One region of the Paenibacillus sp. BR1-192 genome, then DNA from elsewhere that is predicted to be linked to it. Evidence: riboswitches for the same ligand, from Rfam matches in the RefSeq annotation. Region 1 holds a riboswitch; the other holds the start of a gene.
The links. A riboswitch is a leader RNA that binds a small molecule or an ion and turns the genes downstream of it on or off. The one in region 1 is predicted to bind cobalamin.

Region 1 (15,842 bases):
TAATCGCGCTCATGACCTCCGAATGAATAACATTCTGGAGTTTTACCGAACCAGGGCTTGCGGAGGTATATCGATATGACTCGAAGCCCCCTGCACCGCCGCCTGCGTTACAGTGGATGCTTACCAGGACATCGGCACCGGCAGCGTTTGCCTTATCGGTCCGTTCCGCCAATTCCAGAAACACGTCGGAAGATCGGGAGAGGAATACCTGAACGCCGTCGTATTCGGCTTCCAATCGTTTTTTCACGGCTAGGGACAACGCTAATACGATATCCTTTTCCTGCAGCCCGTTTCCGGTGGCTCCGGCATCCTTTCCGCCATGTCCTGCGTCAATCCAAACCTTTTTCACGATCATTCACCGCCTTTGTAGGTTGTTAAATAGCCTGGTGGCTAAATACAGCGAAGTGGGCCGCGTCCCTTCCTTCCGCTCATACTTCCACGTTTACTAGGCAAGGCAACTATAGATCCTACTGCAAGGACGAGTATAATATATAAGATACTCCAATAGGGTACGGTCGGTGTTTGCTGGAGCCTATATCGAATGGCCCGGTTACGGTTTTGAGCTGACCTCTTGTCCCCCAGGCCCAAGCTTCATTTCATCCGGAATCCCTGATATTATGCATACAATGGAACTTTCCCGGAGATTGCCTTCATGTTTGGCTAGGCGGTGATTTCATCCGTGTTACTTCTATTCTAACCGATCGGAGACGGGTTATATGTCTGGATTTGTACTTTCATCCCTTTAGGATTTAAAAAGCCCTGCCGACATGAGTCGGCAGGGCTTTTTGTTACGCGAAAGAAACGAAATTATACCCAGAAAGAAGCAGTAATGATGACCAACAAGATGAAGAGAACAAGAATCGCTCCGACAGAGTTATACCCGCCGTATCCAACTTCGCCCATGAGATTCCCTCCTTTGCTTACGATACGATATAACGTATTCAAAATTTCATGAAGTGTCAGGGCGCATGTACTGCTCATAGACAAAAAATACCCCCGCCAGCCTCTGCCAGCGATCCAAATGTCACTCGGCGACGATATTTCCTGTTCAGTCAGGCGGTAACTTATTTTCAATCCCGGTAAATCAAATTTGGCACGATACGTATATAAACAAGCTCGGCAATTAGCTCTATCACGGTTTGAGTGACGATTACCGCTGCTGCAATCGTAGCCATTTCCTCAGGCAGGGTAAGTGCTAAAGGAAGAACGACTAATGAATTCCGTGTCCCTGCACTAAATATAAGCGCTCTCCCATCCTTGGGTCCGATTCGAAAAAACGCCGAAGACGCCCGTGAAATAAACGGCGTCATGATATGGAATAGAACATAAATGGGAATAACCGCTATGATAACGCTAAGATCTTCATACACCCTCCCGATTTGTGAAGCAATGACTACAAAAAGAACGATTGCCATAAAGGGTACTGGGAGCCATGCGGTTAATTGCAACGATTTTGAACCCTTGGCACTTTTCTTGGCCCAGAACTGTGCAGCCAAAGCAAGAAGCAACGGGACGATAATCAAGAAGATAAATGCCTCCACAAATGGGCCCACCTTGACCATTTCTGCTGCTACCGAGCCAAGGAAAAGCCACAAGTAAAACGGAAGCATAATCATTTGTACTACAAAAAGGATAGGTGTGGACGCAAGAATCAATCGCTCATTCCCTTTCCCTAACTGTGTAAAAACAATAACATAATCAATGCATGGCGTCAGAAGCACAAGGCAAACACCAAGTAAAACGGGAGCCGGTTGAGGAAATACCAAGGTTAGAATAAAGACGAGAACCGGTGTCAGAACAAAATTCACAAGCAATAAAGCTCCTATAAAACGCCCGTTGGATAAAGCCTCCCTCAGCTTAAGGAATGGAATTTGACAAAACATGCTGAAAAGAAGAATGGCAATCATGAATGATATGGCAGGCTCAACAAACATGCCTATGGCGGGACTTAATAAGCCCATTACTGCACCTAATATCAAGGCTGCTGCATAAACGCCTATTTGATTCTTCTCTACACTCTCCAGTCTAAGCATCTGTCCACGCTCCACTTTTTTATCCGAATTATATCACGGGACCAGCACGGCACTGCCAAATACCGCTTTTGGGGGGCCGCGCTGCTATCAGCCATTGCATATACCCTATTTAGCTCTTAGAGAATATGCACACCCATATCAGAAAGGGTTCCTAACGTTGATTATTCTTCTTATAGCGGCATCTTTGCGTTCAATTTCGTACCAAACTTTTTATTTTTATCTTATTAGGTCTAATACTATCACCTATGATTGATAGCGCCATTTATAAGAGGTTTAATCTGAAAGGGGCAGTCCAAGACGATATCCATGTCTTAGCTTACCGCTTGTCTTAAGTTATAGGCCCTAGCCCATTTTCGAATCGTTTAATTAGGCAGCAGCATAGGATAATCGGAAAATGATGAAACGATAAAAGGAGAATGAACATGTACCGCGATCCATGTTACCCTTATCAAGTGTTTGATCCGAGATATCAATACTGGAACGATTACAACCGGCTTCATAACTTGAATCCTCATTATTTCAGTTGGTATGATGCCCGTTGGAATCGTGATGATGAAGATATTCAAATAACGGATTATGGGCGAGGACCACTTGTACTGAATATTGATCAAGCTGCGAAACAGAACAATACGTACCGAACCGCTTTATGGACAGGGGAGCACTTACAAGTGACCCTAATGAGCATTCCTGTTGGAGATGACATTGGATTAGAGGTCCACCCCACAACCGACCAATTCATACGCATTGAACAAGGTCAAGGACTTGTTCAAATGGGCGATAGCAAACATAATTTAGATTTTCAACAAATGGCCTATGATGGCTATGCCATCATGATACCTGCTGGAAAATGGCACAATGTAACCAATATGGGCAGCGTACCGCTAAAAGTATATGTGATATATGCCCCTCCAGAGCATCCATTTGGCACGGTCCACGAAACAAAAGCAGAGGCCATGTCTGCTGATTAGAATTTGTTATTCTTAGGATTTTGCTAATTTATATGCCGTTAGAAAACTGAAGCCCGTCAGCTTAATGCTGGCGGGCTAAAGTGTTATACTAAAAATATATAACAAGACTAAAAAACATAAACAACACGAAATGATGGATAAGAACAGTTTGCTATCTTCACTTTCCCCTCTTTTCACTCCTACAATGTGCATTAGGTATCCGGCACTTACAGACAGCGTTACAAACCCTAAATATAACGTTTTGTGAGAACTGAACCAAACGCATATAACAAAAATAAAGGCTATCCACGTGAATATATATCTCAAAGCTTTAAATGGTCTATCGCCCATAATATCACCTCAAGAAAAAGTTGCATTCACCTTCTGTACCAACCATTCCATCAATTTATTTCATATCATATCACGCTCCTTCGAAGAAATAAAAAAAACCGCTCCAGGAGGGAACGACTTCCGTTTACATAAAATCATTTTAACGAGGTTAGCGTTTTATGACATAAGGTGACGTATTTGAGGTCTATACTGGATGGTAGATTAACGTAACGAAAGGAGCAATAAATCATGGCACGAAGAATAATTTTAGATTTAGCGGTTACTTTGGATGGTTTTATTGAAGGAAAACATGGTGAAGTTGATTGGTGCATTATGGACTCTGAAATGGGGTTTAATCATTTTTTAAATCAAATCGATACCATTTTGTATGGAAGAAAAAGCTATGATTTATGGGGACAATTCACTCCGGAAATTGGACATGCGGATTCTGAAAAAGAGTTTTGGGAATTGGTCCATAGTAAAGAAAAGTATGTGTTTTCCAGGACGCAAAAGGGGACTGATCATAAAGCAATATTCATAAATGATCGCATTCTTGAAGAAGTAAATAAATTAAAGAATAAGCCTGGTAAAGACATCTGGCTGTACGGAGGGGCAAGTCTTATTACGACTTTTATCAATTTGGGACTTGTTGATGAATATCGATTATCCGTTCACCCTGTCGTTTTGGGAGAAGGAAAACCGCTGTTTGTGGATATAAAACAGAGGTTGAATTTAAAAATGGTGAATACAAGAACGTTCTCCTCAGGCGTTGTGCAACTAATTTATCATTTTGATGGGAACGAATAATATTGCGCATTCGCCAACACGTACAAATAACGGCCCGGTTCCCGAATGACGGAAAACCGCGCCGTTATTGACTTTATGAAGATGCTGGTGAAGGGAATTGAACCCCCGACCTACGCATTACGAGTGCGTTGCTCTACCCCTGAGCTACACCAGCACATGTGGTTCGATGACATTCCTCACGAAACAACAAAAATTATTATAATACTTCGGCAGCAAAATGCAAGCCCTATTCTAACGGGAATATCCACCGAATTTGGCGGCATTACCCGCCTAATTTCTCCTGCACGGATTGAATCTTCTGTTTGCTCGAGGAGACCTGATCCCTGCGGTCGTCAATTTTAACGGAAGTCGATACGCGCTTTGCCCCGGACAGAAAAGGCGCTTCATGCAAAGCCTCAATCGCCCGCCAGATCATGTTAAGCTCTCCCTCGATGATCGTGCTCATCGATGTCAGCTCATAGGAAATCCCTTCCTGCTGTTTCAATATTCGCTGCATCTCGGCGACATAAGCGCTTAAACTCGTGGTTGCGGTTCCGATCGGAATCACCGTTACCTCTGCTATTGCCATCTGAACAACCTCCCTCGTCATATCTCAATCATGCGATGCTCTTCCATTTTCCAATTCCGGATACGGATATCATACCAATTTCGGTCCGCCATATCAAAGCCCTTCAGTTTTAGCTTCACACAAGATATAGTGTATCCTTCCCGCCTCATCCATACGGTAATATCCTATTTTGTCAAAACGAGAATATACGCGGTATCTGCGCAGAAAAGGTCGCATTTGGTCACAATCCAGGAAATCTTATCGCCTTTTGACAGTTTCTTAACTGGCACAATGACCGCTCGTTTGCTATAATTCTTTTTGCGTTCAATTTTAAGAATATGGTTTACAAACACAATATATTGGGTTAAATTAGATTAACAACAACCAAATATAGTGTATATAGGTGCCGGATCAACCCATAAGGCAGTCCGGCTTAATAGGGAAGCATGGTGTAAATCCATCACGGTCCCGCCACTGTAAGGGCTCTTAGGCTGTTCATCATTATTTTTCAGCCATCCTCATACGGCATAGCCGCCGAAGAATCGGATCAAGGTTTTCGGGAGGCACCGTCGTGAGGCAGAAGCCCGAGTCAGAGACCTGCCTATATGCAGCAGACACCAACCTACGGGGCTTTAGGTAAGTGTTCGTTAAACTTGCGTCTGTACATAACATCATGCCCGTTCAAGGGCTTATGTCAAACGTCATTTCCGAATCACAGCGCACGGACATTTTCAAGCCTGCCCGCGGGTTTTAGAAAATGTTTTTTTGATGTCCTTTTTCATATTTCCCCCGAAGAAAGCGAGGAATTTATTCATGCCCCAGCTCGTAGTTAAACCGAACAACCGTCAGCTCGCCTTTGATGAAATTCGCCTCTCCGTCTATGCCGACCGGACTCTGAAAGGATTGGACATGCTCGATAAGGAGCGTCTGCTTCGCGGCGTCAATGCCAAATTGCGCGGTGAGCAGGTTACCGGCGAAGAAATCAGCAGCGCCTTCACGATGTCCGCCCTTGAGCTTGTAACCAAAGAGGAGCCGAATTGGAAGTTTGCAGCTGCGCGTTCGTTTCTGACCTCTTTATATAAAAAAGCGGCTACCAACCGCCGATACAAAGCATACCCGGAAGAACCATACGGTGCCTTCTACCCGCTCATTACGGAGCTTGTGCAAAAAGGCATCTATCGCGAGGACCTTCTGACCAGCTACACCAAAGAACAAATCGAAGAACTCGGCGAATGCATCGATCCAAGCCGCGATCTCCTGTTTGACTACATCGGTCTGTTGACGCTGGCTGAGCGTTACCTGGCAAACGACTTTGACGGTCGCGTCATGGAACTTCCGCAAGAACGCTACATGGTCATCGCGATGTTCCTCATGCATAACGAGCCTGCCGACAAGCGTCTTGACCTTGTCAAGGAAGCCTACTGGGCCATGAGTAACCTGTACATGACGGCGGCTACGCCGACCATGTCCAATGCAGGTAAAAAAGTAGCCGGCCAGCTGTCCAGCTGCTTCATCGATACCGTGGACGACTCCCTGGAAGGAATCTTCGATTCCAATACGGACATCGCCCGTCTCAGCAAAATGGGCGGCGGCATCGGGGTATACCTCGGCAAAGTCCGCGCACGCGGCTCCGATATCCGCGGACACAAGAACACCAGCTCCGGCGTTATCCCTTGGATTCGCCAGCTGAACAACACCGCTGTTAGCGTGGACCAATTGGGAACCCGTAAAGGCGCCATCGCGGTGTACTTGGACGTGTTCCACAAAGACATCCTGTCCTTCCTGGATCTGAAGCTGAACAACGGCGACGAGCGCATGAGAGCGCATGACGTGTTCCATGGCGTATGCCTGCCCGACCTGTTCATGGAGGCTGTAGAAGCTCGTGAAGAGTGGAGCCTGTTCTGTCCGCATGAAGTGAAGAAAATCATGGGCTGGAAAGACGAGAACGGCCGTCCGCTAGGTCTGGAGGACTTCTATGACCATACTCAAGGCGAAGGCGAATTCCGCCAAAAATACGCGGAAGCCGTAGCAAACCCGCTGCTGCCGCGCATTACGGTACAAGCTATCGACATTATGAAGCGCATCATGAAATCCCAGCTTGAAACGGGTACGCCGTACATGTTCTACCGCGACACGGTCAACCGTGCAAACCCGAACTCGGCTCATGGCATGATCTACTCTTCCAACCTGTGCACGGAGATCATGCAGAACCAATCTCCGACGGTCGTTGAGCAAGAGGAGCTGGTTACGAAAGACGGCCAAACCCGGATCGTGATTTCCAAAATCCCTGGCGATTTCGTTGTCTGCAACCTGAACTCCATCCACTTGGCTCGTGCCGTACCTGCCGGTGTGCTGGAGCGTCTCGTTCCGATCCAGGTTCGCATGCTGGATAACGTCATCGACATTAACAATATTGAAGTTCTGCAAGCTCAATACACCAACAGCCAATATCGCGCGGTCGGTCTCGGCACCTTCGGTCTGCACCACTTGCTGGCGCTGGAAGGCATCCGCTGGGAATCCGACGAAGCCGTTGCCTATAATGACAATCTGTACGAACACATCAACTACCTGCTCGTCAAATCCAGCATGGAGTTGGCCAAGGAAAAAGGCCACTACCCGAAATTCAAAGGCTCCGACTGGGAGAGCGGCGAGTACTTCACGTTCCGCGGTTATACCGACGGCGAGCATGAAGGCAAGTTCGTGACCACCGAACAGTGGCGTGAATTGCAGCAGGAAGTGCAAGCGAACGGCGTCCGTAACGCATGGCTGTTTGCCATCGCGCCGAACGGCTCCACTTCGATCATCGCGGGCTCCACGGCGAGCATCGATCCATTGTACGAGCTTCTGTCTTATGAAGAAAAAACCACTTATAAAGTGGCGAACCCTGCTCCGGATCTGTCCGAGAAAACGATCTGGTACTATAAAACGGCTTTCTTGATCGACCAGCATTGGTCCATCAAAATGGCTGCCGCCCGTCAGCGTCACGTTGACCAAGCGCAAAGCTTTAACCTGTACGTCCGCCCTGATATCCGGGCTTCGGAATTCCTGGAGCTGCACCTGCATGCCTGGAAAGCCGGCATCAAATCCACGTACTATGTACGCAGCCGCGCGCTGACGATTGAAGAGTGTGAGTCGTGCGCAAGCTAAGAGTTTAGATTAACCTTTATCGAACCCACCCAAACCCTCCCTTCCAAGGGAGGGCCCCAAGGGCTCTGCCCTCTGGACACCCGCAAGGTGGGTTGGATGTGAATGAGGCGCTTCTTAAGTTGCTTTAGTGGCTAGGAGCGCTTTCTCCCTGCGGGAACGCTGGAATGCGGCGCGGGGACTTCTGAGTTGCTTCGTGCGATTTGTTGAGTTACTGTCTGCTGGGATCGCTCTCCCCTTGGGAATCGCTTCTCATTCGGTGCGGAGACCATTGAGTTACTTCGCGCGATTTATTGAGTTACACCTGCTGGGATCGCTCTCCCTTTGGGAATCGCTTCTCATGCGGTGCGGGACTTCTGAGTTACTTCATGCGATTTGTTGAGTTACATCTTGCTAGGAGCGCTTTCCCTTCGGGAATCGCTGGAAGCTTGGTTCAATACAAACATCGAGCGGCTGCGTGCGGGGGTTCTCGCATAGCAGGCGGGAATAAGCTTTCTAACTAAAAGACTACAAGGGTAAGGGTATCCAATCGGAAGAGTTTACGTCCGCCTTTGGGAGCCCTTTGCAACCTTTAAAATACATTCAGGCAAAGGGCGGACAACAGCGGCTGGAGATGGATACCCGTCCCGGTGTGGATACCCGTCCCATGAATATGCTGGGAGGTTTCCCTCAGGCTTCGCCTATGCGCCGCCCTATTATGAAATACAAGGAGAGAAAATCGGCATGCAAATGCAAAAGATATTTAACACCGAAGCACCCAACCGCTCCACTCGCGTCATTGAAGGTGAATGCTCCGGGATCCTGAACTGGAACGACATTCGGATGCCTCATATGTATAAATTGTACAAGGTTCTGCTGCTGAACCACTGGATCGCGGATGAAATCCCGATGTCCAAGGATGCGCAGCAGTTCCCGCGCCTGGACCCTGAAGAGCAGCGCACCTTCAAAATCAACATCTCCCTGCTGGCTGTGCTCGATTCCATGCAGACGATGTTTGTCGGCGACGTCAAGCGTTACTTCACCGACTCGTCGCTCGAAGCCATCTCGGCCATCATCGGTCAGCAAGAGGTGGTTCACAACCAATCCTATTCCTACGTGCTTTCCTCCATCGTGTCGGAGCAGGAGCAGAAGGAAATCTTCGAATACTGGAAGCATGATCCGGTACTTCTGGAGCGCAACCAGTTCATCTCGAACATTTACCAGAATTTCCGCGACAATCCGTCGCCGCAATCCTTCTTCGAAGCCATGGTCGCCGACCTGATCCTGGAAGGGATTTTCTTCTACAGCACGTTTGCCTTCTTCTACAACCTGGCCCGTGACCAGAAGATGATGGCAACCAGCCAGATGATCTCCTATATTCAGCGTGACGAGAACCAGCACTGCTACTTCTTCGCCGAAGTGTTCAAGCAGCTGCTCAAGGATTTCCCTGAGCTGAACACCAAAGAGAACATCGACTACCTCTACCGCACCATTGACCGTGCCGTCGAGCTCGAAACCAACTGGGCCCACTACACGCTCAGCAATGTGCGCGGCATCGATCTGAACGAGTTGAGCGATTACATCAAGTACATCGCGAACCGTCGCATCACCATGATGGGTCTGGAAAAAGCTTACGAAGGCGTGGACGTCAACTGCATGCCATGGATCAAGCCTTTCTCCGACGAAGCCCTCAACGCAACGAAAACCGACTTCTTCGAAGCCAAATCCCGTAACTACGGCAAAGTGGGCGACGACAACGGCTTTGACGATCTATAAGTTTCCTTCCATATACACAAAACCTCCGAGGTCCCCTAAACAGGATCCCGGAGGTTTTTTTATGCCTTATATAAGACGGCTGCAATCCGCTCCTCTACATTAAGCGTTACCCCCTCGCTGCCCATACCTCGATCTCCACCTGAAGGGACGGCATCGCCAGCGCCGGCACGTAGGTCATCGTCATGGACGGCGCCTTTCCCCCGTGGAATTTCTCCCATTCCCGGTGGAAATGATCCCAGTCGACCTCCTGAACCGCCCAAATGTTGATTTTGACGATATGATCCGCCGACATGGCTTCCGCGGCCAATACCCGCTGAATATTGGCCAAGGTGTTCTCTACTTGCTCCTTCCTATCGGCCGGCAGGCTCCCCTCCCTGTCGGTCCCCACCTGGCCGGAGAATACCAACAGCTCAGCCCCTCTCGCAACCTTGGTTACATGGGTATACGGACCGATCGGCGGGGCGATGACGGACGGATTGTACCGCTGAATCGGGGACGGGACCTCCTCATCGGCTTCATTCAACATAGCCAGTGTCTGATGGTCCTCCCACTTCCCGTTAATCTTCACGTTTTTCCTGGCGATGCCTTCTTTATGGAAGCCGGCCTTCAGGAGCACTCGGATCGAGCCTAGGTTGTGCGGCATCACGCCCGCTTCAATCCGGTGAAACTTCAATTCCTGAAAGGCAAACCTCACCACCATTTGAACGGCCTCGGTCATGTACCCCTTACCGTTATGGTCCCGGTTCAGAAAATAACCGATCCAGCAGCTCTGCAAATTCCCCCGTACCACTTCCGTCAGCATGATCTCCCCGATGATCGTTTCGGTATCCCGCAGTCCAATCATATAGAGATACGCCTGATCCGCCTTGCTGGATTCCCGGGCCTTGCGAATCCGTTCGAGTTGTCCCTCAAGGGTATAGAATTCGTCGTCCCTTAAGCCCGTGAACCGTTGAAAAAAATCCCGGTTATCCACCTCGAGCTTCCATAGCGCTTCCGCATCCGATTCCTCTACCGACTTGACATAGATTTGTTTACCTTGCATGAACATGGTCTACCTCTCCTTTGCTCGTATCATTAGAAACGCAAAAAACACCACAGCGCACCTGTGGTGTACATGCCGATCTATGCAACCACAAGCCAGCGACCTGTGGTGTTTTTAATTCCACTGCTCCCTCATTTTAGTGAATAGCATGAAGGATCCTTGATCGCCGAATATCCGATTTTGGACAGACTTCTCCCGTCATCGGACCGATCAAAGAAAACAGCGGTGGAGTATCCCATGCCTTTGGACAACGACGCCAATGATCTTTTTTTCATGTGAATACTCCTCCTTTCTGACTCGTGCACTTCCAAGATTTCTACCATCTATGTTCATAACAAGTAGCTTGCCTTATGGCTCGCTAATTCCATCGTCTCGATTACCCATAGGATACATGATTCTGCATGAAGGATCAAATCCGCTAAGCTACATTCACATGACCGTTCTCTTCGGATTGCCTTTGGACGGGCCTCTGCCCTGCTTCAGATGCTTCAGCTGGGCCACAATGATGACGCTGATGACCACCAGCAGGAACCACGAGCTGATTTTTCCGATATGCACCAGACTCCATGTCCGTTCCTGTCCCGGATAGGTCCAGGCCCCGAGAAACGTGGAGATATTCTCAGCGATCCAGATAAAAAAACCAATCAGCAGGAACGACAGCACCAGCGGCATGCGCAAGGTTTTTCCGTCAACGTCGAAATACACCATGGTTCTGCCAAACACCACGAACAACAATGCGGTCAGGAGCCAGCGCGCATCCCACACGTAGTGATGGGTAAAGAAATTGGCATAGATCGCCGTGCTGATCAGCACGGTCAGCACAGGCAGCGGCCAGCCGGTGATGCGCAAATTCATTCGCCGCCAAGCCTGGCAGATATAACTGGCCACGCTGGCATACATGAAGCCGCTGTACAGCGGAACGCCGCCGATTTTGCTCCAGCCCTCCTCCGGGTAAGACCATGAGCCCATATGCACTTTATACAGCTCCAGCATCAAACCGATGACGTGAAAGACGCAGATGACCTTCAGTTCATCCCATGTCTCCAGCTTGCTGACCAGCATCCCGATTTGCGCCAAGACGCAGATGAGAAGAATGAGATCATACCGCGGCAAACCCGGAATCTCGACCACCTTGGTCAGTCCCAGCGCGCCGAAGATAATCACCGGAAATAGGCAGGACAAAGCCTGCTGATAACCGAAAACCCACAGCTTCCGTATAAATTCCATAAGCTCCTCCTAGCGCCTGCATTCGTATACTTCACCCTACCACAGACCGCGAATTGAATAAAAGAACAGCTTTGTCATATTTCATCCAGGCTATTAAGCGCAAAAACAAAATGAGAGAGCAGCCCCTGCAGCTGCTCTCTCATCGGTTAACGGCCTATCCGACGATCCTTAAGGTTATACCTGCCACATGGAAACTCTTAGGTCCAACCTTGTTCAATCGCTTGATAATATTCGGGTTCCCGGCATCTTGGGCCGCTCTCAACAGCCTGAAGGCTCCTCCTCTTCATATAGCCGGGGCATGCCCGGTCAGAGCGCGATATGGCGAGCCGATTTTTTCTTTTTGACCCGTAACAAAAATGTAAGAGGTACGGCTACCACCGCCACCATCGTGCCGATCATGAACACGTCATCAATGCCCATGGTCGTTGCCGCACGCGGAGTCACAGTTCCGGCGCCCATGTAATAGGATGTTCTGGTTACCACCAGCGCGCTGAAAATGCCGATGGATAACGAAGCCAGCCCCTGGCGCGCCCAGTTCGTAATGGACGATGCATGGCCTGAGTACTCGCTGGACACCGCGCTCATCGCGGCGTTCGTTAACGGCATGTTGCACAGCGCTATGCCGAGGCAGCGAACCAGCTGCAGCATGGAAATGTACAGAACCGACGTATTCGTGCCGATCCCGCTGAAAGCCAGCGTGGCGGCCACAATAATAAGGACACCCGTGATGACCAGCCGGAACGGACCGATCCGGTCATAAAATTTGCCGATAATCGGCGATGCCGCCGCCATGACGATCGCGCCCGGCAGCATGATCAATCCGGTATCCATCGGGGACAGCTTCAGCACGGTCTGCAAATAGAGCGGCACCAGCAAGGTTCCCGTATAGAGGGAGATCGTCACGATGCAGTTCAAGATCAAGCTGTACCGGAATCGGGGGAATCTGAATACCTTCAGCTGCAATAGCGGGAACGGGATGCGAAGCTCCCACTTAATAAAGAACAGCAGCAGCAAAATGCCGGCGACGAGCAAGGAGATCGTCTTCCAGGACCCCCAGCCCCAATCGTTGCCATGGCTGAAGGAGAGCAGCAAACAGGAGCTGCCCGCCACCACCGTCAAGAAGCCGAGGAGATCGAAGCTCTTCTTCCCGGTCAGTCGATAAAATGGAATGAATTTGCTTACGATGACGATCGATATCAGGCCGATGGGGACATTCAGAATGAATATGGATTTCCAGCCAAAGAATTGCACCAGCCATCCGCCCAGGGTCGGCCCTATCACCGGTGCCAGCATGGAAGCCAGGCTCCACAAGCCCATGGCGTAGGCCTGCCGCTCGCGTGGGAATACCTGGTAAATGATCGTCATCGTAATCGGAATGATCATCCCGCCGAAGACGCCTTGCGTGATCCGGAACGCGATCAATGTCTCGATGTTCCAGGCGACAACGCATAGCAGCGACGAAAGGGTAAAACCCGTCAATGCCAGTACGAACAGCCTCTTATAGCTTAGCTGGTCCCCCATGTAGCCGACGATGGGGGCCACGATCCCCGTTGCCAGCAAATACCCGGCCATCAGCCATTGGGTTGTGCTCAGCGTGGCATGAAACTGTTCCATCACCACCGGAAAGGCTACGTTGATGGTGGTAATGCTCAGCACCGCGAGAAAATTGCCGAAAAACACGGCGCTCATAATTAGCCAGAATGAAGATTTTTCGTCTGTATTCACAAGAAGCCTCCTAAACAAAGTAACCCCGCCCGGATCTGATAACAGAACTGGAGGCAGGATTACTTCAGTTTCATATCGTTTACTCTGTTGGAAATAGCTTTCGGCCAAGCAATCGCAGCAAAATATACAGGTTATCCGCCTCGTCCTCATCCAGCTGCTTGAAGGATTCCATGACGGCATAATCCCCCTCGCTGCGTGCGTCGAGCACCAGCTGCCGGCCTTCTGCCGTAAAATTGACATAGTGGCTGCGTCCGTCACTCGGATTCGGCGTTCGAATCACCAAGCCCCGTTGTTCCAATGCATCCACCAAATAAGTAATCGTTGCAGCTTTAAGCTCCATGTGCTCAGCCAACCGGTTGGGAAGCCACGGTCCCTGCTGCTCGATCAAACTTAGGATTTTATACTGATTCATCGTCAAATCGTTCTTTCTTAAATGACTCAAGAAAGACACGACCCGATGCCTCGTCATTTTATCCGATAACTCACGATACATGTCCATGAGTCTCTCCACGCTTGCTTCTCTTCCGTTCTCCAGAGCATTTCACCTCGTTCTTATTTTAGTTCAATGATTCTAACTTGTAAACACCATTTTCATGATTTTCATTCTAATTCATCCCAATTATCGAGGTATAATGGACTAATTACTTAAATTATTCAAAGTTTATTTCGAGACATTGAACCATTCTAATTCTTAAAATCAGAAGCATCTACGGAGAGAAATCTCTTATTCATGCCTTGGCAGGAAACGGTCAGTACAATAACAGGCCCCCAATGCAAAAAGGACTCGCAAGATCTAGCGATCCGCGAGCCCTTATCTTTCCCGTTTATTCCTCATCATCTGCAAACAATTCATGAAGCATGGCTTCCCGGCGATTCACGAATTCCTTCGTGATCATGTAATGATCCGTTTCCTCCAGGGTCGTCTCTTCCACGCCTTCGGATGTCAGCTTGTAGATGATCGAATCCGGATAAGCCATGATAATCGGCGAATGCGTGGAAATAATAAACTGCGAGTCTTCATGAACCAGGTCATGAATGCGCCTCAGCAGCGCCATTTGGCGAAACGGCGACAAGGCCGCTTCCGGCTCGTCCATGATGTACAGCCCGTTCCCCCAGAACCGATGCAAAAAGGTGGCAAAAAAGGATTCTCCGTGCGACTGCTGGTGAAGCGATTTGCCGCCATAGGAATCATAAAGTCCAGGACGCTCCCGCTCCAGTGCATCCACTTCGCTGGCGACGTTATAATAGCTCTCCGCCCGGAAGAAAAACCCGTCCCGCGGTTTGCGTGCGCCCCGGACGGTTCGAATATATTCATACAGCCTGGAATGGGTCTCCTCCGTCGAGAAGGAGAAATTGAGCGTCCCTCCTTCCGGATTGAACCCGAGGGCCGCGGCAATCGCCTCCAGCAGCGTGGATTTGCCCATTCCGTTCTCGCCCACGATATAAGTGACCTTCGGATGAAAGCGAAGTCCGTCCATAGCCGCTACGGCCGGCAAATTAAAGGGGTATTCGTTAAATGACGGGATGCGATCCCTCATTAACACAACGCTTCGAAGATAGGCAAGCATAGCCGAGTTATCCAACCGCTTTCCCTCCTTGAAATCTACGTTAACCGATCATGACAAGTCTACTATATAACATTCCGGCTTCGGTTCCAATTCAGATCATCGCCCGATGCAGGCTGCACACTCTCATAGAACGCATTCCTGGACATACAACGGATCCGAGCAGCCCGCTGTTTGCTGCGATAGCAGGCAAACCGCTTCCTTGAAGCAATCGAAGATGCCCCGATATTCAAAAAAATGCGCCATCACAGGGCTTGCCGGCACCTGGAATGACGCACTTTTTCATCCGATATTGAATCTGTTGTTACGATATACTTACTATTCGCTTACGATAAATTGATAGAGCTCCTCGACCTTCTCTTCCGTCAGATCGCCGCTGTTATCAAACACCTTGATGGACGTTTGCGGAATATCCCAGTTCACTTCCGGAACGAAATCGACGCGCTTCTTGAAGTCGTCCCAATGATCCAGCTTCCACTGATCCCGCTCGGTCTGTCTGTCAATGATCCGCTCCTTCTGCAAATCCATGTCCTTGAGCGCAACCACGATGACCTTCACGTCAACGTCGTTCTTCGTTAATCCCGCGGATGCGATGACCTCTTCAATCCATTCGCGGTTCTTGAGCTCCGCCGTGAACGGCGAGATCATAAAGACATTTTGCCCGGCACCCAGGTTCTCGATGCAAATATCCTTGGTCGTATCATATTCCAGATCGCGCAG
Region 2 (15,842 bases), 2.2 Mb from region 1:
GCCGGTGCCCTGGGGATTCGCCTGGGAGGCGAAAATTCGTACCAAGGCGTGATCTCGTTCCGGGCTTACATGGGGGACCCCGACCGACCGCTCGAAGCGGAGGATATCCGGGTGACAAACCGTCTGCTTGTGGGCGTATCGGTTTTGTTTACGATGCTGGGCACCGCGGTGATCGGACTTGCTGCCGCGGCAGGAGGAAGCCTATGGATATGAGGATCAGCCTGCATCTGGTGCGTCACGGCCGCACGTTGTGGAACGAGGAGCGCCGTTATCTCGGCCATGAGGATCAGGGAATTCTGGCTGAGGGAAGGGAACAGCTCCTCCCGCTGCGGGAGGAACTTCGCTGCAGGCATTTTGTCCGGATCTATTGCAGCGATCTCCTCCGCTGCCGGCAGACGCTCAATGTGATCTTATCGGATTCAAAAAGGGGTGCTGTTCCTGATGATGACATATTGGGCCAGTTTATGCCGGGCGTACGATATGACCCGCGGCTGCGCGAACTGGATTTCGGGGATTGGGAAGGAAAGACCTACGAGGAGTTGAAGACGGATTCCCTCTACCGGCGCTGGATCGATAACCCTGCGGAAGTTACGCCGCCCAGCGGGGAGAGCTGGGAAGCTTTCGGTTCCCGCGTCCAGGCCTTTTTGTCGGGATTGCATTTGGATGTGAAGGAATTATTGCATATGGAGGAAGCTCCGGATCCCCTTTCGCAGGCAGAGGCAGAGGCAGAGGCCAGGCGTGGTGATGATGGCCGAGGAACGCTCGCTGAAGGAGTTGACGTGCTTGTGGTCACCCACGGCGGCGTTATTCGGGAGATGGCAGCGGCTACCGTGCCGGATACGGAATTCTGGGCGACGTCGGTTATGCCGGGCGAGGTTCTCAAGCTGCAGCTGACATGGGACGGAGCGAGCTGGCGGGGCGTACGGTTAAGCGAATAAAACGAAAACGTATGATTTCGGTCGGAATAGGCGATAACGGGCTAAATCGGTGTCATGACGCAATCGAAACGCCTGAAACTTTCAGTTGTAAGGGGATGGTTTATCGCCTATAATCTTGTGCAGAGAAACCATGCTTGGCCTATCATCCATAAATTCATATGATTTGCGAGGGTCCCGGACAGAGGGCGTTATTGTTTTCTGCCGGGTTAATAGGGAAGCCGGTGCAAGTCCGGCACGGTCCCGCCACTGTGAAGCAGGGACTTTTCCATATGCCACTGAGCCTTAGCGCTTGGGAAGGCGGAGAAGTCGTTACAACCTGCAAGTCAGGAGACCTGCCCTCAGCGAATGAAAGACGGTCCTTCGAGGAGAGGATTACGTTTACCGGACGCATGGAGCCATGCGGACGGAAGTTTAAGGCGCCATCGTTGAACGGTTATCCCGGCGTCCTTATGATACAAACGTAATCCCTGAGTCCTTGTCATCGAGGAGTCGGGGATTTTTGCTTCTTAGGGTATGAAGATTGAACGTTTCTTACCAGTTAAGGATCGGTCAAAGGAATTTAGACACGCCTGCGCCAGGTTCTCAATTATGTTTAGGGGGATTCCAAGAGATGAAAGCATTAAACAAAACATGGTCCGTACTTCTGGTAGCCATACTGATGGCCCTGGCCTTGATCGGCTGCGGCGGCGAAGAAGCAGCACCGAAGGATGCGACGCCGCCGGCACAGCAGCAAGAGCAGAATAACGAAGCGCCGGCGGAATCGGCGGAAGAGCTTAAGACCACGTATCCGCTGACCGTCAAGGATACAACGGGCGTGGAAATGACGTTTGAGAAAGCGCCGACCAAGATTGCGTCCCTGACTCCGTCCGAGACGGAAAAACTGTTTGCATTGGGACTGGATGAGGAGATCGTTGGCGTATCCGATAACGACGATTACCCCGAAGCGGCCAAATCCAAGCCTAAACTGGGCGGGTTCCAGGTGAATGAAGAGGCGATCATCGCAGCCGACGCCGATGTGGTATTCGCGGCTTCGATGAATGCCCAGAATGCCGAGAAATTGCGCGAGCTTGGCGTTACGCTGTTCGTCAACGATTCGAAAACCATCGATGCGGTGATGGAGAACATCGAGCTGATCGGTCAAATTACGGACCGTCAAGCCGAGGCGAAAGCGGTCGTCGATCAGATGAAGCAGGAATTGGCTGCCGTTACGGAAGCCGTGAAATCCGTGAAGGATGAAGACAAGAAGAAAGTGTACGTGGAGTTCTCTCCGGGATGGACCGTCGGCAAAGGCGAGTTCATGGATGAGATCATTACCGCAGCTGGCGGCGTCAATGCAGCCGGCGATGCGGAAGGCTGGTTCGAAATCAGCGAGGAGAACATCATCGCCGCGAACCCGGACGTTATTCTGTACACGGACGATGTGGTGGACGAAGCCACCAAGAAAACATTGGATCAGCTGATCAAGGAGCGCGGCGGCTGGGATCAGATCGAAGCCATCAAGAACGATCAGGTCATTTCCGTGGATGCCAATCTGCTCAGCCGTCCGGGCCCGCGCGTGACGCAAGGACTGATGGAAGTGGCGAAGGCCGTTTATCCGGAATTGATGAATCCATGAGTAAAAAACTTGCAGGATTCGGTGCGGCCGGCCTGATCCTTTTACTGCTGACCTTGGTTGTCAGTCTCGGAATCGGCTCCGTTCACCTGCCTGTGAGAGAGATTGGAGCGATGCTGCTGCACCGGCTGCCGGGAATCGGCGATTCCATCGTTCCAGGCTGGGAAGCTTCCTCCGAGCAAATCCTGATGAAGGTGAGATTGCCGCGGATCCTGCTCGGGATGCTTGTTGGAGCCTCCCTGGCGGTGGCCGGAGCCGCCTTTCAAGGCGTGCTTCGCAATCCGCTGGCGGATCCGTTTACGCTCGGTGTGTCCTCGGGTGCTGCGCTTGGCGCGGCATCCCTGATTTTTTTCGGAATGGAATATTCCTTTGCCGGAGGTTATACACTGCCGGTTGTAGCGTTTCTGACCGGAGCAGGCACCCTATGGGCCGTTTTGCTGCTGGCAAGGGATCAAGGAAAACTGCCGATCCATGGGCTCATCCTGTCCGGGGTGGTGATGCAGTCGTTTCTGGGCGCCGTCGTTTCGTTTCTGACGGTGATGTCCAAAGATACGGTGAACCAAATCCTGTACTGGACGATGGGAAGCCTGAGCATGCGCGGATGGTCGTATACGGCCATCCTTTTCCCGTATTTTGCAGCGGGTTTCGTATATCTATGGAGCAGGTCGCGGGCGCTTAACATTTTGTCGCTCGGGGAACGGCAGGCCGCTCATATGGGATTGAATGTCGATCGTCTGAAGACCAGCGTGCTGATCGTCGCTACCCTGCTTGCCGCGGCAGCCGTATCGGTTTCCGGCGTGATCGGGTTCGTCGGGCTTGTAGTGCCGCATATGATTCGGCTGATCACCGGCTCCGATTACCGCGTGATTGTTCCCCTGTCGGCGCTGGGCGGCGCGATTTTCATGGTTTGGTGCGATACGGCAGCACGCTCTGTCTTGGCGCCGACGGAAATCCCGCTCGGGGTGGTCACGGCATTCATAGGCGCTCCGTTCTTTGCTTATCTGCTGTACCGGAACAAAAAACGGCGCAGGGAGGGGTTATCATGATTACGGCCCAAGGGCTTGGCAAAGCCTATGGCAAGGCGTCGATTCTATCCGGGGTGGACCTTCACATTGCCGAAGGGGAATGGTGGGGGATCATCGGACCGAACGGCAGCGGCAAGTCCACCCTCATGCAGCTGTTATCCGGCGTGGAGAGTCCTACGGAAGGAAGCGTGACGCTTCTGGGCAAGGAGCTTGGACGCTATAACCGGAAGGCACTGGCCCGAATCGTGGCGGTGCTGCAGCAGGAGGGACTCGACCCTACCGATTTTACCGTCCGGGACGTGCTGGAGATGGGGCGATTCCCGTTCTTGAACTGGCTTGGCCGTGAGGATAAGGATGCGGCCCCGCTTATCGAGGCCGTTATTCGAAAGCTGGATCTGAACGGCCTGGAGGAGCGCCGGCTTACCGAGTTAAGCGGAGGACAGCGCCAGCGTGTCGCTTTGGGCAAGGTGATGGTCCAGGAGCCTTCGCTGCTGATGCTGGACGAACCGACGACCTATCTGGATATCCGCTATCAGCTTCAGTTCATGGATATGGTGGCGGAGTGGCGGAACTCGTCCGGCATAACGGTGATCAGCGTACTGCATGACCTCAATCTGGCGGCTCAATTCTGCGATAAGCTGCTGGTTCTGGATCAGGGACGGATCGCAGGGGCGGGCAAGCCGGAGGACGTGCTGACGGCAGCGTATATCCGACGGATTTTCCGGGTGGAGCCCTCCATCGTGATCCATCCCGAGAATGGGGCTCCGCAGGTGCTGTTAACGGCGAACAGCACCTGGTCCTAAAGCGGTGTTGCCGCAGGTTTAGCCGCGTTGTAAGATTTAGGAGCAAGAGGAAGGAGGCCGTTTCATTGACGGATACACTCACAAGTCGTTTGAAGGGAATTACCGCTAACATTAAACCGCTGGATGCCGAAGCGCAGGCGGAAACCGCCGCCTATTTGGATACGTTGACGAAACCTCCGGGCAGTTTGGGCAAGCTGGAGTCGCTGGCGATCCAATTAGCGGGAATCACGGGGAAAATGAAGCCCTCGTTTACCAAAACATCCGTGGTTGTCATGGCTGGCGATCATGGGGTGTGTGATGAAGGAATCAGCGCATTTCCGGCCGAGGTGACGCCCCAAATGGTGATGAACTTCCTGAATGGAGGGGCGGCCGTTAACGTGCTGGCCCGTCAAGCGGGGGCAGACGTTCATTGCGTGGATATCGGCGTAGCGACCGAGCTGACCCATGAGAGGCTCCTGTCCCGGAACATTGGCAGAGGAACCGCCAATATGGCCAAAGGACCCGCAATGACAAGGGAAGAAGCGCTGCAATCCGTAGTGACCGGAGCTGAGGTGGCGGCAGAGCTGGTTAAACAAGGCACGCAGATGTTCGTAACCGGAGAGATGGGCATCGGGAACACGACACCAAGCGCGGCTATTTTCTCGGTTCTGTCCGGCAAGCAGCCATCCGAGGTTGTGGGACGAGGAACCGGCGTGACGGATGAACGGCTGAACCATAAGATTCGGGTTGTGGAACGGGCGATACAAGTCAATGCGCCTCATGCCGCCGACCCGCTCGACGTGCTGGCCAAAGTCGGGGGCTTCGAAATCGGCGGATTGGCCGGATTGATTCTGGTGGCGGCTGCTCATGGATGTCCTGTCATCATTGACGGATTCATATCCAGTGCCGCGGCGTTGGTTGCCAAATCGATCTGCCCGGATGCCCTTCCTTATATGATTGCTTCCCATGTTTCGCATGAACAGGCGCATGTTCTTCTGCTGAAAGAGCTGGGACTCCAGCCGATGCTTCAAATGGACATGCGTCTTGGCGAGGGGACGGGCGGTGTGCTGTGCCTTCATCTGGTCGAGGCGGCGTGCAGGATCGTGAACGAGATGGCGACGTTTGAGAGCGCCGGCATCAGCGGAGGAGCCGTATGAGTCATCGTGGAAGCGTGTTGGTTACGGGCGGAGCGAGGAGCGGGAAGAGCTCGTTCGCGGAGAAGCTGTGCATGAAGCGCGCCGATTCCGGTACATATATAGCGACTGCGCAAGCCTATGACGATGAGATGCGGGAACGGATCCGTATTCATCAAGACCGCAGGCAGGATAGAGCCTATGGTTGGCAGACGGTGGAGGAGCCTGTCGCTCTGCCCGAATTGCTGGAAACGCTCGGCCAGTCTGCCTCGGACGCCCCTGCGGTGGTAGTGGATTGCCTGACGCTGTGGCTTACGAACGTGCTGCTGCAGGCCGAACCTGAAGGCACGGCCGTCATGGAAGAGCGGCTGGGGCTTCAAATCGGCAGGCTGGCAAGAGCGGTTCAGGTATACCCGGGCATGGTTATATTGGTAACAAACGAAGTGGGTTCAGGGATTGTGCCCGAATATCCGCTGGGCCGGATTTATCGCGACTGGGCAGGGATCATGAATCAACGACTGGCCCAGGTCTGTGACGAGGTATTTCTGGTGACCGCGGGAATTCCAATGGAAATCAAGAGCAGGGAGTATCGGATATGAGCAAGATGATCGAAGCGGCTGCGGCCGCTTTTCAATTTTTATCGAGGCTTCCCGTGCGGAGGGAAATTCCCTTTACACCCGAAGTTCAACAGCGGAGCGTCGTTTTTTATCCTTTCGTAGGGGCAGTCATAGGTGTTATCGTTGCCGTATTGGGACTGGGCTTAAGCTTTGTGCTGCCTTCCTTTCCTGCTGCCGTCATCCTGCTGGCTGCATGGGTAGCGTTAACCGGAGGGCTTCATCTCGATGGCTGGATGGACAGCGCGGATGCGCTGCTGAGCCATCGGTCGCGCGAACGAATGCTTGAAATTATGAAGGATAGCCGGGTAGGCGCGATGGGGGTCATGGCCTGCATGCTGCTGCTCCTTCTGAAAGCTTCCTTAATCATGTCCGTTTGGGATTTGTCTGAGGGGGTATGGAAGCAAGAAGCGTGGCTGCTGGTGCTCGCTCCGGTCTGGAGCCGCTGGTTTATGGTCCACGCCATGTATCGATGGCCGATGGCACGGGGAAGCGAGGGGCTGGCAGCTTTGTTTCACGGACTGTCCGTTAGAAGGAGGTCGCTGGCAGGCATAGTCGCGATCCTGTTAACGCTGGTCGTCATAGGCCTTCTCTGGTGCACGACAAGCACACTGGATCTTGCGGCGATCGGAATCGGAGGAATCCTCGTCATCCCGTTGGCAGCCTGGGCCGTTGGAAGTTTGACGGCCGAACGGATGAGCCGAAGACTCGGGGGATTGACGGGAGATACCTATGGGGCGTTGAATGAATGGATTGAAACGATTGTGTTAATTTTGGTAGTTCTCCTTTTGAAGTTTACATGATATGATAGTAGAGCAATGCGGTGGTATTCCGATCAACATAGTCGACATAATTCACGTCAACAGAAAAATAACGTTTTTGACAGGAATTTTCTCAAACGGGTAATGATATGTTTAGAGTGGGCTATGAAATGGATATGAATACATACTAGCGCACTTATGACATGAGGATGACGCAGTATATCCTTATTTATAGAATGGGAGGAATCATTAGGATGGAAACGCTTTGGGTTATCATCAATGTCCTTGTTCTGATTCTGCTGGTCGGTATTTTGTACTGGATGCAGAGAAAGCATTACTCGTTTACCAAACGCGTGTTTGCCGGACTTGGACTGGGTGTGTTGTTCGGAGTGGCACTGCAGCTCATCTACACTTCGACCTCCGATGTGGTGGTGAAATCCACCGATTGGTTTAATCTGGTTGGCTACGGTTATGTCAGACTGCTGCAGATGATGGTCATTCCGCTGATCATGGTGTCGATCATATCGGCCATCATGAAGCTGAAGGGCGGAAAAAACCTGGGCAAAATGAGCGGAATGATCATTACGGTGCTGCTTCTGACGACGGCGGTAGCCGCCGCTGTCGGAATTACGACCGCGCTGGCGTTCGATTTGTCCGCCGTCAATATTCAGGGCGGCGCTGCCGAGGAGCAGCAGGGCGCGCTGCTGCAAGAACGGCTCGGAGATGTCGAGGGTCGTACGCTGCCGCAGCAGATTCTGGATTTCATTCCGAGCAATCCGTTTGCCGACATGACGGGAGCACGAAGAACTTCGACGATTGCGGTCGTCATATTCTCGGCATTCATCGGGATCGCCGTGCTCGGGTTGGACCGTAAAAACAAGGAGCAGGCGGAGACCTTCCGCAACATGATCTCCGCCGTATACGGCGTGGTCATGCGTATCGTGACGCTGGTGCTTCGTCTGACGCCTTACGGGATTCTGGCGCTGATGGCCAAAACGATCGCCACGACCGATCTTGCGGTGATCATGAATCTGATCGATTTCGTTCTGGCTTCATACGTGGCCTTGATCGCCATGTTCATTATCCATCTGGTGCTGCTGGCGATATTCGGGTTCAATCCGTTCAAGTACGTCAAGAAGGTGTTCCCGACGCTGACCTTTGCCTTTACGTCGCGTTCCAGCGCGGCTACGATCCCGCTTAACGTGCAGACCCAGAACAAAAAGCTGGGCGTCTCGGAAGGCATCGCGAACCTTTCGGCATCGTTTGGCGCCACGATCGGGCAGAACGGCTGCGCGGGCATTTATCCTGCCATGCTGGCCGTCATGATTGCCCCGACGGCCGGCGTGGATCCGACGTCGTGGTCGTTCATCCTGACCTTGATCGTGGTCGTTATGATCAGTTCCTTCGGCGTGGCGGGTGTCGGAGGCGGAGCTACCTTCGCATCGCTCATCGTGCTCTCCACGATGAACCTGCCGGTTGCCTTGGCAGGCCTGTTGATTTCCGTCGAGCCGCTGATCGATATGGGACGGACGGCACTGAACGTGAATGACTCCATGACGGCCGGCGTGATTACCGGGAAAGTCATGAATGAAGTGGATAAAGACGTGTATAACGACGACAATATTGAACTGGATATGGTTCAGGCATAATGAACGCATCCAGGGGAGCCATCTTGCAGGCAGTGTTTCTGCCTTCAAGATTGGCTCTTCTGCGTGAATAGAGAAAGCCCGAATACCGTAAGCGAAACGGTGATTCGGGCTTTTTTTCATGCTGAACATGCTTTATCCGATGACGGTCAGTTCTTTCGGGAAGGAGGTCAGCACCTCGACGCCATCGCCGGTCACGATGACATCGTCCTCGATTCGCACGCCGCCGACGCCCTGCAGGTAAATGCCGGGCTCGATGGTGAAGACCGCCCCAGGCTGCAATATGTCCTGATTCAACCCGTGAATGGACGGATATTCGTGGACATCCATGCCAAGCCCGTGACCCAGGCGATGTACGAAGGCATGGCCGTAACCTGCGCCGTCAATCACTTTGCGTGCCGCTTGGTCGATCGAGCCATAGGTCACGCCGGGTTTGACGGCCTGAATCCCGGCCAGATTCGCAGCAAGAACCGTCTCATAGATGTTAACGGCTTCCGGTTTCAGATCGCCTACCGCAAAGGTACGGGTAATATCCGACGCATAACCGCCGGCGTATACTCCCAAATCGAACATGAGCAGATCCCCTGCTTCGATTCGGCGCGCACCCGGAACGCCATGAGGCAGGGCGGTGTTGGGGCCGGATAATACCATCGTGGCGAAGGAGGGCGCGTCCGCGCCAAGCTTTTTCATCAAGTATTCCAGTTCCGCGACAAGCTCCAGCTCGCTGACGCCGATTTTTACCTGGGCCAGGCCTTGCGTCAGAACTTCTTCGACCAGCCTCACCGCATTCTTGATGATCTTCACTTCCTCGGCAGACTTTCGAATCCGAAGATCCCGCAGCGCAAGGCCGACATCTTCGATGCGGTCCGCGTTCACATGCTGCCGCAGTTGTTCATAGCGAGAGACGGTCAGCTGATCTTTCTCCAGCGCCAGCGTTCCGGCGGTGCCTTGAATCTGTTCCTTAAGCAAAAGGTAAGGGTTATCGGTATCCTGATGCGTGACAATGTTCTTCACGGTTGAAGCGGCCTCGGCCGCGTTCGCGTCCAATGCCGGCACGATCAGCACCGGATCATTGGCGGAGGAGAGGAGCAGGCCGAGAAAGCGCTCATGGGGATCGCTCGCAAAGCCGGTCAAATAATAAACATGCTTGGGGTCTGTCACCAGGACATGATCCCAGCCCTGATCCTTCATGGATAACAGCAAACTTTGCAGTCGTTCGTTCATCCTGTTCATTCCTTTCTTTACTCAAAACGTTCATCATGCCGTTAATGTAAGGGTATCGCGTTCCATCGCGTAAGTAAAGTTTTCCACGTGAATGAATCGCGGCTTGAGAAAATAGAAGCGTTTTTCCGTTACCTCTTGTACAATAGATCTCGTAATAAAGACATCTATTCGGAGGTAGAACATCGTGACGCATCCATACCGTATCGATTATGCCGTCAAAGAGGATTTGCCGGCCATTGTGGACATTTACAATTCAACGATTTCAAGCAGAAAAGTAACGGCCGATCTGGAGCCGGTCACGGTGGAGAGCCGCATACGCTGGTTTGAAGAGCATAGCAACGATTTTCGCCCCCTTTGGGTCATGCGATCTGATGACGGGCTGGTTGCGTGGATGAGCTTTCAATCCTTCTATGGCCGTCCCGCCTATAACGGGACAGCTGAAATCAGTATCTACGTTAACGAGAAATATCGCGGCGTTGGTGCCGGCAGCCTATTGATCCAGAAGGCCATCGAGGAGTGCCCGCGTCTTCGCGTCAGCAATCTCGTCGGATTCGTATTCGGTCATAATGAACCAAGCCTCAAGCTGTTGAAGAAGTTCGGCTTCGACCAGTGGGGGCTTCTCCCAGCGGTTGCGGAGCTTGACGGAGTCAAGCGGGATCTGGTTATTGTAGGACGTGCGATCTAAGTACCGATACGCAAAGAATAAATTTTAGGTCCATAAGAGAAGTCATCGCAGCGAGAAGATGAAGATACGTGCAAACCCTTCATGGTATTCTGCATTCCAAACCTTAACCAATATCCAGTACACTTGGGGAAAACAAGGGACGAAAAGGGTGTGGAGGATGTGAAGGCAGAGATTCGCATATATCAAGCAGAGCTGAAGGATCTGGACAAAGCGGCCGCGCTGTTGAATCAGTATCGGCAATTTTATGAGCGGGAAGATGATCTGGACGGGGCCCGGGAATATATCAGGGAAAGGCTGACCCATGGCGATTCCGTCATATATTTAGCGGACTGCACCCGCTGTGAATCCCTGGCCACGCCAGGCTTTCTACAATTATATCCATCCTTCTCGTCGCTATCCATGTCCAGGTTGTGGATTCTGAATGATCTGTACGTGGATTCCGAATATCGCGGGTTTGGCATTGGAAGGGAGCTGCTTCATCAAGCCCGTGCGCACGCCGTTCAGACCAAGGCCAAAGGCTTGACCCTCTCGACGCAGCTTCTCAACACGGCCGCTCAACGTCTGTACGAATCCGCAGGATATAAGCGGGACGATGAATTTGTGCATTACCATTTGGGTTTATCCTGACGCAGAGGGCATCCATAACAAACAAAGACGATACCCCTAAGGAGTTATCGTCTTTGTTCTTTATTGATAAATCGAGCGTATTTTTCGAAAAACCTCAACCCGGGTAATTTTCAGCTCCCACATTTGGTCCAGCAGCTTCCGCTGTATATCTTTATCGTCTGTTGCTTTCAATTCATGATACAGGGCAGACATCCGTTCATTGATTTGATCCACGCATTGCCACAGCTCCTGTTCCGTGCATTCCTCCGACTTCGCTTGTTCCTCGCCCAGCGATTCCTGCATGTGGTGAAGCGTACGAATGATGTCTGCTTGCCACTTCCGATCTTCCAAGCGAATCGCCAAATTGAGAAGATCCAGATAATCATCAAGGGACAGAGATGTCGGTTCTGTATCGCCATGTTCCATGTTGAATGCCCCCTTAGCAAACGTATAAACCTGTTTATACCAAGTATTATACTTGGAATTATGAGTTTTTCAAGTGAAAAAATAAGAGAATATTGTCATAAACATGCTTTCGATTGTTGCAACCGTGCGCAGGAATCAATATAGTTTACATAGGACCGTATTTTTCCAATCCAAGGAGTTATATGAATGAAGGTAATTCTCGTAGATGACGAACCGTTGGCCTTGAAGTATTTAGAACGTCAGCTGTTAAAACTGGATACCATGCCTATAGATGTAATCGGTACGTATACGAATCCTTTTGAGGGGCGAAAGGAAATTCTTGCAAGGGACGTGGATATCGTGTTTTTGGATATCAGCTTGCCGGAATTGAACGGGATCGAGCTGGCGGAGCAGCTGCTGGAGCAGAAGCCCCATCTCTGCATTGTATTTGTGACGGGATATCACGAATATGCAGTTACCGCATTTGAATTGAATGCCGTCGATTATATCGTCAAACCGGTCCAGATCGATCGAGTAGCCAAAACGATGGAGCGGTTGCGAAGTCGCATTGCGTCCAGACCGGAAGAGGTCCTAAACCCCAATCGTAAAATTCGGATGACGATGTTCCGCCAGGTTATGATCGAACAGCCGAACGAGCAGGGGCAATTCGCCATGCTTCATTGGCGGACAACCCGGGCCCAGGAAATATTCATTTACTTGCTGCAGCATCGGGGGCAGCTGGTGCGCAAGTCGGCACTGATCGATATGCTATGGCCGGAGTTCGACATGGATAAGGCCTATCCCCAGCTGTATACCGCCATTTATCATATCCGAAAAACATTGGAGCCTTATGATACCCGATTTCAAATCACCAACACGACGGAAGGCTATGTGCTGAATGTGGAAGACGTCCAGCTGGACATCGAGGAGTGGGAGAACTGGTTCATGGCGAACCCCTCGGTGTCGGCCGATTCGATAGACGGCCATCTTGAAATGATGAAGCTGTATACGGGCGATTATCTGCAGGAATATGATTATTGGTGGGCGGAAGGCGAGCGTCAAAGACTGAAGGAGCTGTGGCTCAGCGTATCGTTATCCATGGCGGAATGGTATGTGGATCAGGAACGCTTCGAAGAGGCCGTACTGTGCTTCGCCTCGATCCAGAGGCTGCATCCCTTGGAAGAGAAGGCCTATTTTTCATTGATGAAAATATACGGCTTGCAGGGGAACCCGGCCCAGGTACACCGTCAATTCAGCCTGCTGCGTCAAGTGCTGGAGGATGAGATGGGTGAGGAGCCAAGCCCTTACATCAAGAAATGGTATGACGAGTGGAGCGATGGAATCCAAATCACCCATATACAATAAATGACCTAGTCAAGCAATCATAAGATAGGAATCACCGGCCGCTATGACCGGTGATTTTTTTGTATGCGTCAACCGAAGGTCTGTTCTTGTTGGTTCCTGTTCAGAAATTGTAGAGGACCGCCTCTTATACTGTAGAGTGTGAACCATAAGAATCGGGAGGTACAATATTCGGTTATGAAATTCATTCGGAAATTTAAGGAATCTTCGCTGCATAAAGCCATGGGGCTGGAGCTTGGTACGTTTCGGGAGATCGAGCTGGATGCAACTAAGGATGTCCAGCATTGCCGAGGCTTCTATGTTTACTTCAACGGCAAGCGGATTGGCATCGTTGCTACGGACGAGGGACCGGTATTTCTGTGTGATCAGGAGAAGTTTTTGCTGGATGAGCGTACCGTTCATTTTTTGCTGCAAAAAAATGCCGAGTTTAATACGTTTATCTTCATGTGGAATGGAGGCGTGAAGCTTCAGATTCCATATTTGCGGTCGTTAATCGAATATAACGGAAGATGGGTGGATGATTCGATATTCGACTTTTTTTCGTGGATTTATGAAGCTTCCGGGAGAAAAAGATTCTACTCCTACTATACGGTGAAGCATGTATCCGCTGACGAATTATGCCCGCATCAGCCTCTTCAGCGTTCGGGCAAAACGCTTTCGATTGTTTAGGCGGCCGGACGAACCCGTGGTTTCATGTGAACTTTAGGGAATGGGACAGACAATTGCATCGCAACGATGTAAAATAATGGACAGTTATGTAGTGTTATTGATTCTTACAATACGTTATATAAAGGACTGTTAATATTGTCGATCTATTCCAATATCAAATCGAAGCCCGTCTCCGGCAGAAGGTTGCTGGGGATTACTTTTCTGTTTATCGTGATTTTACTTTCCGTGCGCTTGGTCTGGTTCAACACCATTACGGTACCCGAGGAACGTCCGTTCCGGCAAGGCGTGCTGGATCTTCGGGCTTGGCCGGCGGATGACCGGAGCAGGGTCGCCCTGAACGGGGAGTGGGCCTTTTATCCGAATCAATGGAAGGGCCCGGATGGAGCGTCCCAAGGAGAGCCGGCTGCCGCCGACCCGCGCTGGATACAGGTTCCGGGGCCCTGGGAGGGCGTGAACGAGAACGGAAACCAAATCGGCTACGGGACTTACCGCCTCAAGCTGCTCGTACCGGATCGGAACAAAACTTACGGCATCTGGATCAGCGATATCCGTACAGCCTATCGTTTGTATGTAAACGGGGAATTATTACACGAATCAGGACATCCGTCCGATCTGCCAGAGACCCACGTGGCCAGGATCATCCCCCATATGGAGCTCATCCCCCCGACTGGCGGTGATGAGCTGGATATCATCGTGGAAGTGAGCAACTATCAGTATGCCGATTCAGGCGGGATCCGGCTGCCGATCCAATTCGGAACGGCGGAAGCGGTGATGAGGGGAAAGGCCTTCTCCGAGAACATGCAGCTGCTGGTGTGCATCGTGCTATTGCTCCATGTCATCTATGTTTTTATTTTGTACTTGATCGGCTATCGAAGCAGAGGGCTTTTTTATTTTGCCGGGCTTATTCTGTTTACGCTGCTGGCTACGCTGAGCGACGATGATAAGCTTCTGTTGGTTTGGCTGCCCGGCATCCCTTTCGAATGGGCGGTGAAGCTTAAGGTTATTGCTTATGTCGCGATATCTTTATGCTTGATTCTGTGCACCAAGCATTTGCTAAAGCCGAGGATCAAGGAGGGCTTTTACCGGGCTTACACGTTGTTTGTGGTTTCGTATGCCGCAGTCTATTTGCTGCTTCCGTTTCATCTGATGGTCCATCTCTCTAAATATTTGTCGGTGGTATTGATAAGCGCCGTGCTGTTCGTGCCTTCGCTAGCCAGAAAGGCGGTCAGCGAGCGTAAGGAAGCTGCGATCTTCATCCTGCTGTCGGCGGTTGCGGTTTCCTGCAACATTATGATAAGCGGAATTTTAAGATTCCGGTATTTCAAGGAACTGCCTTTTTACCCGATCGACCTGATCGTTGCGTTTCTCGGGTTTGCTTCCTTCTGGTTTATCCGGTTTACCAGAAACAGCGTCATGCTTAGGGAACAGGCCGAGCAGCTGCAGCGAGCGGACAAGATGAAGGATGAGTTTCTGGCGAATACGTCCCATGAGCTGCGAAATCCGCTGCACGGCATCATCAACATGGCGCAAACGCTGCTGGAACGCAAAGGGGGCGTATTGGAGCAAGAGGATCGCAATCAGCTGGAGCTGATCACCGGCATCGGCAGACGGATGTCACTGCTCCTGGACGACTTGTTGGATGTTTCGTTATTGAAGGACAACCGCGTTCGGTTGAATGTGCAGAGCGTTCACCTCGGTTCGGCTGTTCAAGGCGTGCTGGACATGCTCCGTCCGATGGCGGAAGGCAAGCGAATCGAGCTCGTATGCGAGATCGCGGAGGATGGCCCCAAGGTATGGGCAGATGAAAGCCGCTTGGTTCAAATCATGTTCAATCTGATTCACAACGCCATCAAATATACGGAGGCGGGACGTATCACGGTGGCTGCCGAGGTCATTGAAGGAAGGGCTTATGTCCACGTTCGCGACACGGGGATCGGTATGGACGAAAAGACGTTAAGCCGAATATTCCTCCCCTACGAGCAGGGAGATTCCGGTTTTGCCGCTTCGGGAGGCGGTTTGGGGCTTGGACTGGGCATCAGCAAGCAGCTGGTTGAGCTCCATGGAGGGGATATTTCCGTAACATCCGCTCCGAGTCAGGGGAGCGACTTTACGTTCACGCTGAAAGTGGACGATATGATGAAGCAGGAGAACGCGGATAAACAGGAGTTTATCGCGGATTCCCCGGCTTCAAATCCAGAGAAAGAGAAGGAGACGCAATCGAATATGTCAGATATGCACGAACAGGATGACGCCGAATCGGAGGCTCTGGCGCTTGCCCGTCCAAGCGACGGCAGGCTGCTTATCGTTGACGACGATCCGGTTAATCTGAAGGTCATCCATCATTTGCTTGCAGACGAGGGGTATCGGATCGTGACCGTTA

Region 2: another riboswitch for cobalamin. It lies ahead of P0X86_RS26120 (ABC transporter substrate-binding protein); the one in region 1 lies ahead of P0X86_RS03190 (ribonucleoside-diphosphate reductase subunit alpha).

What each region holds. Positions count from the first base shown of each region.
Region 1 covers NZ_CP120718.1:715,801-731,642, reverse strand. The annotation lists gene P0X86_RS03225 (N-acetylmuramoyl-L-alanine amidase) at 1-349, opposite strand, end outside; gene P0X86_RS03220 (hypothetical protein) at 808-903, opposite strand; gene P0X86_RS03215 (arsenic resistance protein) at 1,071-2,033, opposite strand; gene P0X86_RS03210 (cupin domain-containing protein) at 2,456-3,001, shown strand; gene P0X86_RS03205 (dihydrofolate reductase family protein) at 3,560-4,117, shown strand; tRNA gene P0X86_RS03200 (tRNA-Thr) at 4,200-4,271, opposite strand; gene P0X86_RS03195 (MTH1187 family thiamine-binding protein) at 4,380-4,685, opposite strand; cobalamin riboswitch at 5,049-5,283, shown strand; gene P0X86_RS03190 (ribonucleoside-diphosphate reductase subunit alpha) at 5,478-7,811, shown strand; gene P0X86_RS03185 (ribonucleotide-diphosphate reductase subunit beta) at 8,532-9,563, shown strand; gene P0X86_RS03180 (GNAT family N-acetyltransferase) at 9,670-10,611, opposite strand; gene P0X86_RS03175 (hypothetical protein) at 10,737-10,880, opposite strand; gene P0X86_RS03170 (DUF817 domain-containing protein) at 11,035-11,832, opposite strand; gene P0X86_RS03165 (MDR family MFS transporter) at 12,139-13,557, opposite strand; gene P0X86_RS03160 (MarR family winged helix-turn-helix transcriptional regulator) at 13,637-14,056, opposite strand; gene P0X86_RS03155 (AAA family ATPase) at 14,382-15,140, opposite strand; gene P0X86_RS03150 (P-loop nucleotide/nucleoside kinase family protein) at 15,441-15,842, opposite strand, start outside.
Region 2 covers NZ_CP120718.1:5,772,151-5,787,992, reverse strand. The annotation lists gene cbiB (adenosylcobinamide-phosphate synthase CbiB) at 1-213, shown strand, start outside; gene P0X86_RS26125 (histidine phosphatase family protein) at 204-938, shown strand; cobalamin riboswitch at 1,091-1,292, shown strand; gene P0X86_RS26120 (ABC transporter substrate-binding protein) at 1,549-2,553, shown strand; gene P0X86_RS26115 (FecCD family ABC transporter permease) at 2,550-3,596, shown strand; gene P0X86_RS26110 (ABC transporter ATP-binding protein) at 3,593-4,378, shown strand; gene cobT (nicotinate-nucleotide--dimethylbenzimidazole phosphoribosyltransferase) at 4,444-5,514, shown strand; gene cobU (bifunctional adenosylcobinamide kinase/adenosylcobinamide-phosphate guanylyltransferase) at 5,511-6,089, shown strand; gene cobS (adenosylcobinamide-GDP ribazoletransferase) at 6,086-6,907, shown strand; gene P0X86_RS26090 (L-cystine transporter) at 7,120-8,514, shown strand; gene P0X86_RS26085 (M24 family metallopeptidase) at 8,647-9,735, opposite strand; gene P0X86_RS26080 (GNAT family N-acetyltransferase) at 9,920-10,420, shown strand; gene P0X86_RS26075 (GNAT family N-acetyltransferase) at 10,571-11,047, shown strand; gene P0X86_RS26070 (hypothetical protein) at 11,108-11,452, opposite strand; gene P0X86_RS26065 (response regulator) at 11,639-12,796, shown strand; gene P0X86_RS26060 (hypothetical protein) at 12,971-13,462, shown strand; gene P0X86_RS26055 (ATP-binding protein) at 13,598-15,842, shown strand, end outside.